One region of the Priestia sp. RMT2NF4 genome, then DNA from elsewhere that is predicted to be linked to it. Evidence: predicted binding sites of a transcription regulator. Region 1 holds the regulator's gene; the other holds the start of a gene.

Region 1 (5,410 bases):
TTTTGAGAAATAAAGCATTCTTTTCTCTGTTCAATAATATGTATGTTACAATACGAGCAAGAAGAAATTACTAACTTTACAGTACTTCTTCGACATATATACATAAAAACCTTTTAAAGGAGTATAGAAGATTGGAAAAACGTTATTGGTATGTTATCCTCACCTACATCCTTATGCAGTTTTCAGGAGTTGTTGGTATACCGCTGTTAAAATTAACAGGAATGTTTGATGACTATCCAGTTCGAACAGCGAATGTCATGCTTTTGACTTATTGGACTATCATTAGCTTTATCCTTGGTTTACTTATTGTCTTACTGCTGCTGCGCCGTGACATGTCCATGCGTATAGAACATGCTGGAAAAACGATTGCTGTTGTCTGGTCAGTCCTTGGGGTGTTTCTCGCTATGGCTGGTCAAGCTGTAGCAGGTATGATTGAGCACGCTCTTGGCATTACCCAAGTATCTGAAAACACACAAAATATTGTTAATCTTGTTAAAGCAACGCCGTTCCTTATTGTCGTTACGTCTGTTATTGGACCAATACTAGAAGAGATTATTTTCCGAAAGATTATTTTTGGTTCTCTTCACAAACGATACAATTTCTTTATCTCTGCATTTATTAGTTCCCTTATTTTCGCTGCGGTACACTGGGATTTTAAACATTTACTTGTGTATACAGCTATGGGATTTGTATTTGCATTCCTTTATGCAAGGACGAGACTAATTGTTGTACCTATTATTGCTCATGTTTTGATGAATACAATCGTTATTTTATCTCAAACTATTTTTGCAGATAAAATTATAGAAATGCAAAAACAAGCAGAACAAATGCAGTTCATTTTTGGAGGCATGTTTTTATGAAGAATATCCCTTTAACACGAGGGTTTATTTATATTATTATGGGGATTTTATTCACCTACTTGGCAATTCAAAATGCCCAGGAAACCGTCTGGAATTTCCCCACAATCTTATTTGCACTCGTAGCCGCATTCGATTTCAGGTTTGCGGTTCGCATCTTTATCTTGCACTACAAAATTAAAAAATTGCAGCAGCAATATAAAAATCAAGATGATTCATCCAAATAAAAAAACCACTGTTTCAGTGGTTTTTTTTACATACTAACATCTTCTCTTTCTTGCTCTGCCCTTGCCTTTAACACTTTGCGATACGAAATGCGGGAAATAATGATGCTGATTTCATACAAAATTAAGAGCGGCACTGTCACCATCATGTGCGAGAGCAATTCCGGTGGTGTAATAAGTGCGGCAATAACTAGCAGTACGAAATAGGCATATTTTCGAATTTGAGATAAAAACATAGGCGTTATAATTCCTAAACGCGTCAAAAACATAACGACGACAGGAAGCTGAAACAACAAGCCAAAAGGCAGTGTGAGCTGCATTAAAAAAGAAAAGTATTCATTAATGCCAATCACTTGGTTTACATTCAGCTCATCAGAAACGCGCGTCATAAAATCAACGACAAATGGAAACAACACAAAATAAGAAAAAGAGACACCGCCGATAAAGAGAAAAATGGAAACAGGAATATATCCAAGCGTTACCTTACGCTCTTTTTCATATAAACCAGGACTAATAAATGCCCAAAGTTGATACAGTGCAACAGGAGCTGCAAGTACACAGCCGATAATAACAGCAAATTGCATATAAATCTTAACTGGATCTGTTAACCGAAATGCATTCATCGTTAAATTCTTTGCCTCATCAGCATGCTGTAAATAGACAATAACCTTATCCGCTATAAAAAAGCCGCCAATTGTGGCAATCACAAAGAAAAATAAAACAATTAAAATGCGTTTTCGCAGCTCTCCTATATGATCATATATTGACATTTCTTGTTCGGTCATACTATGATCACCCTTTTACTCTTTGTCATCTACTTGACGCTGTTTATCTTTTTCACGATCTTCTGATGCACCGCTAGCGGCATGCTTAAACTCTCTAAGCGTTTGGCCCACTGATCTTCCTAGCTCCGGTAACCGTTTCGGCCCAAAAATAAGCAGTGCTACAATCGCAATAATAATCCAACTGCCTGCTCCAATCCCCATATTCCCACTCTCCTTATTAATTTAGACTTAAGGAAATCGTAACACAGTCCGCCTTATTCAACAGGATAATTTTTCAAAAAGTAGACGAGCGACTGTAATTCTACAGCAAGATCAATATGATGGAGTCGAATCTCATCCGGTACGTTTAAGCGTGCAGGAGTAAAGTTTAAAATTCCTTTAATTCCGCAACTCACTAAACGATCAGTAATTTGCTGAGCAACAGTGGCAGGAACGGTTAAAATCGCTACTGAGATGTCATCACTCATATAATCTTCCAATTGGTCAAGATGATAGACCGGCACGTCGCCTACTTTCGTACCTACTTTATCTTCTATCACATCAAAAGCGCACTCAATTTTGGTGTTATTATTTTTAATAAAATTATAATTTAAAAAGGCCGTTCCTAGATTCCCTACGCCAATCAGTGCTACTTTCGTTACTTCATCTTGGTCTAACGTTTTACGGAAAAATGTAAGTAAATAATTCACATTGTAGCCGTATCCCTTTTTTCCTAATGCACCAAAGTAAGAAAAGTCCCGACGAATAGTAGCAGAATCCACTTTCACTGCCTCACTTAACTCCGCTGACGACACACGCTGTTTACCAGAAGCATGCAAATTTTTCAAAAAACGATAATAAAGCGGCAATCGCTTAGCCGTTGCTTGTGGTATTTTTAATTGTTCAGTGTTCACGTTGTACCCCCTCAGTTCATGTATGTCATTACTAACATTTTCAAGTAATATTGCATTACCTTTCACAAAGCATCAACCGCTTTGAGGTAGCGCTTCCAATTCTCTCTCTTTTCTCTTGTTTTATATATACTCCGCTTCACACCTCGACGGCTTTTGTCTATTCAGCACTCCTTAAAGTCGGTATGTAGAACGAAGCAATTAGCCCTTCAAAGGATCGGTTTGTTAGTCATGACGGATTTTTTTTACATCCATCATAGATAAGTTCAGAGATGCACTTATCTCTTATTTTAACATAGTATCCTGTATAAAATGTGCAGGTAAAATCATTTTATTTCATGAATCAAAACATTCGCTTCATCATTTGTCCTTGTCCCTCTACAAATTACAAACGCTTGTAGGAAGAACTTGTAGTTAAAAATATGTTAAAATACACTATGGATATACTACTAGAGGTGAAAAAATGATTATTCTACAATTGAACGGTATTACAAAATACTATGGGGCAGAACCCATTTTATCGAATATAAAGTTAGAAGTACAATCAAAAGACCGCATTGCCCTAGTGGGACGAAACGGTGCTGGTAAATCAACTTTATTAAAAATTATTGCTGAGCAGCTTTCCTATGACAGCGGAGAAATTATTAAACCTAAGGGTGTTTCCATTGATTATATGGGACAAGATACAGTTCTTGAGTCAACACTCTCCATATGGGAAGAAATGATGACTGTCTTTGCTCCATTAAAGAAGATGGAAAAAGAATTACGTACGCTTGAAACGAAGATGGGTGATCCAGACATTTTTAATGATTCAGTTCAATACGAAAAACTAACCAAAGAGTATGATCAGCTTCAAGTAACGTTTAAAGATTTAGGCGGCTATCAATATGAAGCGGATACACGATCTATTCTTCACGGTTTCCGTTTTTCAAACTTTGACTACAGCACCCCTATTTCCTCCTTAAGCGGTGGACAAAAAACGCGCCTGGCTCTTGCAAAACTGCTTTTAACAAAGCCTGATTTGCTTATTCTGGATGAGCCTACCAACCACTTAGATATTGAAACTTTAGCATGGCTGGAACAGTTTCTGCAAGGGTATGAAGGAGCTATTTTAATCGTTTCACATGATCGTTACTTCCTTGATAAAGTCGTAAATCAAGTGTATGAAGTCGTACAAAAAACAACGGTGAAGTACACGGGCAACTACTCTAAATACCTTGTACAAAAAGCAGAGCGATATGAAAAAGAGTTGCGTCAGTACGAAAAGCAGCAAGATGAAGTCGCAAAGCTGAATGATTTTATTCAGCGAAACATCGCCCGCGCATCGACTACAAAACGTGCGCAAAGCAGACGTAAACAGCTCGATCGAATGGAGTTAATAAATCGACCTAACGAAGGCGAAAAATCAGCTAGTTTTTCGTTTGAAATTGAACGTCAAAGCGGAAATGAAGTCTTAAATCTGGAAGATGTGTCTATCGGATATGATGAAAACAACTATGTCGTCCAAGAGGCAAACCTTCGCATTAAAAAAGGGGAAAGCCTTGCGTTGGTTGGTCCTAATGGCGTGGGGAAATCAACTTTATTAAAAGGCATTGTGGATAAACTCAGCTTCAAGACTGGAACCATTTCCTTTGGCTCAAATGTAATGGTTGGTTATTACGACCAAGAGCAAGCCAATTTAACGTCTAATAAAACCGTTTTAAATGAACTTTGGGATGACTACCCAGCCAAACCTGAAAAAGAAATCCGTACAGCGCTTGGAAATTTTCTGTTTTCAGGTGATGATGTACTGAAAATCGTTTCCACGCTCAGCGGTGGTGAAAAAGCACGTTTAGCTCTTGCGAAGCTTATGCTTCAAAAAGCTAACTTCTTAATTTTGGATGAACCTACTAACCATCTTGATTTAGATAGCAAACAAGTACTCGAGAATGCGTTAATTGATTACCCAGGGACTCTATTATTTGTTTCACATGACCGTTATTTTATTAATCGTATTGCCAATAAAATAGCAGAGCTATCTCCTGAAGGAGTAGAAGAATTTCTTGGAGATTATGACTATTATGTAGAAAAGAAAGCAGAAATAGAGGAAATCAAAGAATTAGAAAATATAAAAGCAAACGAAGAACGTACGGTAAAAGTAGATAAACAGTCCTATAAACAAGATAAAGAACAAAAGAAATTGATGAGACAGCGAACGCGCCGCATTGAAGAAATTGAAACTGAAGTAAACAAATTAGAAGCCGCCCAAGCGGCGAATGAAGAACTTCTTTGTGACCCTGAAATTTATCAAAATCACGAAGAAGTATCAAGATTAAACGGTGAAAATGAAAAAATTTCTTCACAGTTATCCACATTAATGGAAGAGTGGGAAGAATTACAGCTGCTTCTAGAAGAGTAGCCTATATTTTTGCGTATCTATTCATCCTATTTACTTGTTCATGCGCTTAAGAGCAAGCTTTATCCACTCTGTGAATAAATAGTGGATATCTGTCTGATTTTCATAATTAAAACTTGTTGATAACAGGTCCGTGTACTGAGTGCACGGACTTTTCCACATAATTATCCACAGTCAATTCTAAATTTATTGAATATTGTTGATAAATCATTTTTATCCACAAAAAAAGACGAATGAGAAATAAATCTCATTCGTCACT
Region 2 (5,410 bases), on a different contig from region 1:
TTGTCCAAATTGGGTATTACTTGAACAAAGCTTTATAAATTAATGGTCGCTACTCACTTTGTGAGATAAATAAACCATCGTTAACATTGTGAAAATGAAGGCCTGAATTGCGCCTACAAAAATACTGAATCCTTGCCATAAAAGCATTGGGATAGCAGCTCCAATTGTACCTAGGAAGCCTGTTGTTGCTAAACCAGCTAGCAAGCTTAACAAAATTTCCCCAGCATAAATATTACCGTAAAGACGAAGGCCAAGCGTTAACGTATTGGCAAACTCCTCGATAATCTTAAGCGGGAATAAAAATGCCATTGGCTTGAAGTAATCTTTCGTGTATGCAGAGAAACCTCGCATTTTAATACCATAATAATGTGATAGTACAACTACCATAACGGCTAACGTCAGCGTAATTGCTGGATCAGCGGTTGGCGATTTCCACCATAAGTTATGGTCAATCACGATGGCGAATGGAAGACCCAACATATTTGACACAAAAATGTACATAAGTAAAGTTACACCTAGCGTCAAAAAGCGGCCACCTGTTTTCCAATCCATATTGCTATTAACGAGTCCTTTAACAAAATCTAAGACCCATTCAATAAAGTTTTGTGCACCGCTTGGCTTCATAGCAAGAGTACGAGTACATAAAACTGCAATTAAGAATACAATAACAGAAGCTACGGTAACCATAAGCAAGTTACTTTGACTAAAAGTAAGGCCTAGAAACTCTATAGTTGGTGATTCATGACCCAACTGTGTTCACCTCTCTTTCTATCTTCTACGCATATTTTGAACAACTAAATCTATGATAATGACAACATAATACGTCATTAATCCCACAACTACACTAATAATATGAAAGGTTTTTGGATAAGAGATGGTAATCACAACTGCGAGAGCAGCTGTTGCAAATCTTACAACAGTCCCAATTGAACGGGGCTTTTTCCCCTCATCCAACGCCTGTCCAAACTGCTCAAACTTTCTTACTAAGTTCCACAAATTATACAAACTCAGGGCGGTTCCTAAAATTAAACCTGCAAAAACAGCCTTATAACTTGTAAATCCCCAGCCGAGAACGTATAATGCTAACAAATACAATATGTATGAACGAAGTCTTGGAAAAACGTGCTGCAAATCCTGCATGAATTATTAATCTCCTGAAAAAAAATGGTGGACTGTCCGCAGCATCATAAAAACACCTGCTGCTAGCCCTGAAAGAAGGCCTAAAATCAAAAATAGTGGTTCGGTGTCAAGCCATTGATCAGCCCATCTTCCAGAGAATAAGCCAATTAAGACTGAACCTGCTAACTGTGATAGAATGATTGACACTAATGCCATCGCTTGCAAAGGATGACGGTTGCGATCTTTCATAAGCTCATACCCCTTTTGCAAAATTTTCTTTTTTCCGAATTCTCTATCGTTTTCATAGCTCAATATATGATAGAAAGGCAAAAAAAATTGCTAAAAAAGGTAAAAACAGCTAATAAAATACGCAGAAATATCAACGGTTTTCACAGGTTGAAAACCTTATCATTTATATTCCCTGTAAGCATACAATAGCGTATATTTAATGTCAATGTGTTTAAGCTAAAAACTTCACAATCTCTTCTTATTGTTCACATTTCTGCCACACATAAAACCTCTTCAAATGAAAACATTTAAAGAGGTTCATTCAATCGTTATTGTACTGTGTACAACCTGCTCTTGTCTATGCTTTTTCACAAATGCAAATATTTGGTACACTCCTGGTACAAGCGATTCATCAATCGTTATTTTTCGTTTTCTCATGCCTCTTTCTACATCCACGTCAACATCTAAATACGATACAAACTGTAAAGACTGCTTATCAAAAAGAGCGACGCCTAACTGATCTGCTCCTTCAGGCAAAAACAGTTCATAGCTATACGTATTTTTCTCTTTTTCCGCTGCTACTTGCAATCCCATGACACGAGGATAATCTGGAATGCTAATCATGTACATATAGGGAAGCGAAAATGTTTCACGTGAATCATTTATTTCCAAATATCCGTCATATATACCTTTATTTTTAAAACGGGGCTGCACCGATAAAGTGACAGCTATCTCTTTTGTCTGACGGGGTGGCACCGTGACGGGTAATGGAACATCCCAGTTCACTCCTTCATCCCTTTTTGGAACGTTTAAGCGATACGTTTTTGCTTTATCAGACTGGTTATCAATTTTAAAAGATAAAACTTTCTTTGATGGACGCGTAAAAATACCAAAAGATAAAGAAGATGGATAAAACAAAGATTCTGCTGTGACGGCTTTTGCTATTTGAATTCTTCCCGCTCCTTGTTCATATACGCGATACGTTTGACCGTTTAGCTGCTGCATTACTTTACTGGTGTTCATCAATGAAGCTTTGACTTGTTCAGGAGACCAGTTCGGGTGAGCTTGTAAAATCAGCGCACACGCTCCAGCTACATGGGGCGCAGCCATACTTGTGCCATGCATGCGTTCATATCCTCCAGGAACTGTACTATTAATGAAGTAACCTGGTGCGACGACGTCTGGTTTGATTCCCCAAGTAGTCGTTACAGGCCCTCTTGAACTGAAAGATGTGAGCAAGTCTTGCACCACCTGCTGGCCAGTGCGTAAGTACGGTTGTTGAGACTGAATGTGTTGGCTAATGGTGTCACCGCTTTTTTTACTTACCCATATCACGGGAATATTTACTGACTCTTTTAGTTTACTGACTATGCTTTTTTCTGTCGGGCTATATAAAATAACCGCTTTTGCTCCCGCCTGTTCAGCTTGTTTAATCTTTTTTTGAACTGCATTTCCTTCTGCTTTTAGCAAAATGACGTTACCCGACGCATGCTTTTGCTCTTTGGAATCTTCTGCATTTATTACACGCAGCGTTTGATTAAACGTCCATGGACGAGACCCTTCTACTGGCGCCATCATAATTTTTTCTTTGTTAAATCCAATTGTTAGAAATTGAACTGTTGTCGGAGAAACAGAAGCGCCAACGGAAATAGCTTTTCCCGCTGTACCCGGAGAGCCCACCGTCCATAAACCTGGACCTGAATTGCCGCTAGATGTAACCGTTACAATTCCTTTTTCAACAGCTCGATCTAACGCTAAGCTTGTTGGTAAATCAGGGCCATTCACATCATTTCCTAATGATAAATTAATAATATCTACATCATCTTGAATTGCTTTTTCAATAGCTAGAATAACACTTTCAGACGTTCCAGCTCCTCCAGGCCCAAGAGCTCGGTATGCATAGATTTCCGCTTGGGGTGCTACGCCTTTAATATTCCCATTCGCTGCAATAATACCAGCTACATGAGTACCGTGCAGAGTCGGTTCTCCTTGCTCACGAGTGGTTTCCATCGGCTCATAATCTTCATCTATTACATCGTAACCCCCTCTGTAGGTTTGTTTTAAATCAGGGTGAGAATAATCAACCCCCGTATCGATAACGCCTACTTTGATCCCTTTTCCTGTTAAGCGCTGATTGTGAGTATCAAACAAGCCTCTTACCTGTTCTGAGCCAATGAACGTTACGCTATTTTCTTCTGTAACCTGATAGTTTTTAATAGAATGTGAACTAATAATAGATGGATTCTGAGATAGTTTTTCCAAATCCGAGATGGAGCCGTTTAATGAAAGTCCTGTAAACACCGTGTGAAATTCGCTCTTAATCTTTATATTAGGATAATTTTTTTGTAGCTGACTTTTAAATTTCGTGAATTTTTCTTTTTTAATCATCACAATGATTGATTTTTCCTGATGATTCATTTCTTGTTTTATAGAAGGAAATGTCGGATTGAGCGACATTTGCCCTCCCCCACTCCCCAATATAAAGCTAATCATTAACCATTTAATCCACATAAAAAAACACCTCTCACACTATCGTGTCTCAAAGAGACGCTTTTCATGTGAAAGGTGTTTAGAAATCTTACGAAAGCGGATTAAAAGCTTCCGGTCTGTTTTCACGGCGGTTGAAATAGTAGCTAATAGCATCACAAATGCGTTTAGAAGCTAAGCCGTCTCCGTAAGGATTCGATGCTTGTGACATTTGCTTATATACGTCTTCATCTATTAACAGCTCTTTTGCTAGCGTATAAATCGTTTTTTCTTCCGTGCCTGCTAGTTTGAGCGTTCCTGCTTCAATTCCTTCCGGGCGCTCTGTTGTATCGCGAAGTACCAATACAGGTACGCCTAATGAAGGAGCTTCTTCTTGAACACCGCCCGAATCTGTCAAAATAATATGAGCGCGCTCAGCGAAGTTATGGAAGTCAATTACATCTAACGGTTCAATTAAATGAATGCGCGGGTCATTTCCTAAGATATCGTTTGCTGTTTCTCTAACTACTGGATTCAAATGAACAGGATACACAACTTGCACATCTTCATGTTCATCTACAATACGCTTAACAGCACGGAACATATTTTTCATTGGTTCGCCTAAATTTTCGCGGCGATGTGCCGTTAACAAAATAAGACGATCATCTCCCAATTTCGTTAACACTTCATGCTCATATGTCTCTTTTACTGTTGTTTTTAACGCATCGATAGCTGTATTTCCAGTCACAAAGATTTGCTCTTCTTTTTTGTTCTCTGCTTGCAAATTAGCTGCAGACTTATCTGTTGGAGCAAAGTGCAAATCAGCGAGAACACCTGTAAGCTGACGGTTCATTTCTTCCGGGTATGGAGAATATTTATTCCATGTGCGCAAACCTGCTTCAACATGCCCGACCTGAATCTGATTATAAAAAGCTGCTAGCCCAGCAATAAACGTCGTAGTTGTATCACCGTGTACAAGTACCATGTCCGGCTTTACTTTTTTCATTACGTCGTCCAAGCCTTGTAATCCTCTGGTCGTTACGTCCATAAGGGTTTGGCGATCCTTCATAATGTTCAGGTCATAGTCAGGCTGAATGTCAAAGATGCTCAATACTTGGTCTAACATTTCACGGTGCTGAGCCGTTACTGTAACAATTGCTTCGAACTCTTCTGGTCGCTTTTTAAGCTCTAATACTAGAGGAGCCATTTTAATTGCTTCTGGTCTTGTCCCGAATATCGTCATTACTTTAATTGGCTGCTTCATGTTCATCACCCAAATCTACAAATTATTTTGTACCGAATAAACGATCCCCTGCATCACCTAAACCTGGAACAATATATCCATGGTCATTTAATTTTTCATCTAATGCTGCAATGTAAATATCTACGTCAGGGTGTGCTTCTTTTACAATTTCCACGCCTTCAGGAGCAGCAATTAAACACATAAATTTAATGTTTTTAGCGCCTCTTTTTTTCAGAGAGTTGATTGCTTCTACAGCTGACCCTCCTGTTGCAAGCATAGGATCTACTACAATAAAGTCACGCTCTTCTACATCATTAGGTAGCTTTACATAATATTCAACAGGCTGTAATGTTT

What was found. Region 1 encodes Rex, which represses fermentation and respiration genes when NADH is low (regulators of the CRP and FNR family bind a similar motif). Its sites were predicted from a motif close to TTGTGAAATATTTCACAA; they were not measured.
Region 2: ACMX9J_RS20180 (AtpZ/AtpI family protein) is a predicted target of Rex. The motif match lies at 1,582-1,599, and genes of this name have one in related genera.

Annotation. Positions count from the first base shown of each region.
Region 1 is NZ_JBLQZO010000018.1:10,474-15,883, forward strand. Features, by position in the region: gene ACMX9J_RS27235 (CPBP family intramembrane glutamic endopeptidase) at 132-860, shown strand; gene ACMX9J_RS27240 (YdiK family protein) at 857-1,084, shown strand; gene tatC (twin-arginine translocase subunit TatC) at 1,111-1,866, opposite strand; gene tatA (twin-arginine translocase TatA/TatE family subunit) at 1,882-2,067, opposite strand; gene ACMX9J_RS27255 (redox-sensing transcriptional repressor Rex) at 2,121-2,759, opposite strand; gene ACMX9J_RS27260 (ABC-F family ATP-binding cassette domain-containing protein) at 3,220-5,154, shown strand; gene tsaD (tRNA (adenosine(37)-N6)-threonylcarbamoyltransferase complex transferase subunit TsaD) at 5,410-5,410, opposite strand, start outside.
Region 2 is NZ_JBLQZO010000005.1:148,764-154,173, reverse strand. Features, by position in the region: gene atpB (F0F1 ATP synthase subunit A) at 40-750, opposite strand; gene ACMX9J_RS20185 (ATP synthase subunit I) at 769-1,140, opposite strand; gene ACMX9J_RS20180 (AtpZ/AtpI family protein) at 1,147-1,368, opposite strand; gene ACMX9J_RS20175 (S8 family serine peptidase) at 1,666-3,858, opposite strand; gene wecB (non-hydrolyzing UDP-N-acetylglucosamine 2-epimerase) at 3,926-5,077, opposite strand; gene upp (uracil phosphoribosyltransferase) at 5,100-5,410, opposite strand, start outside.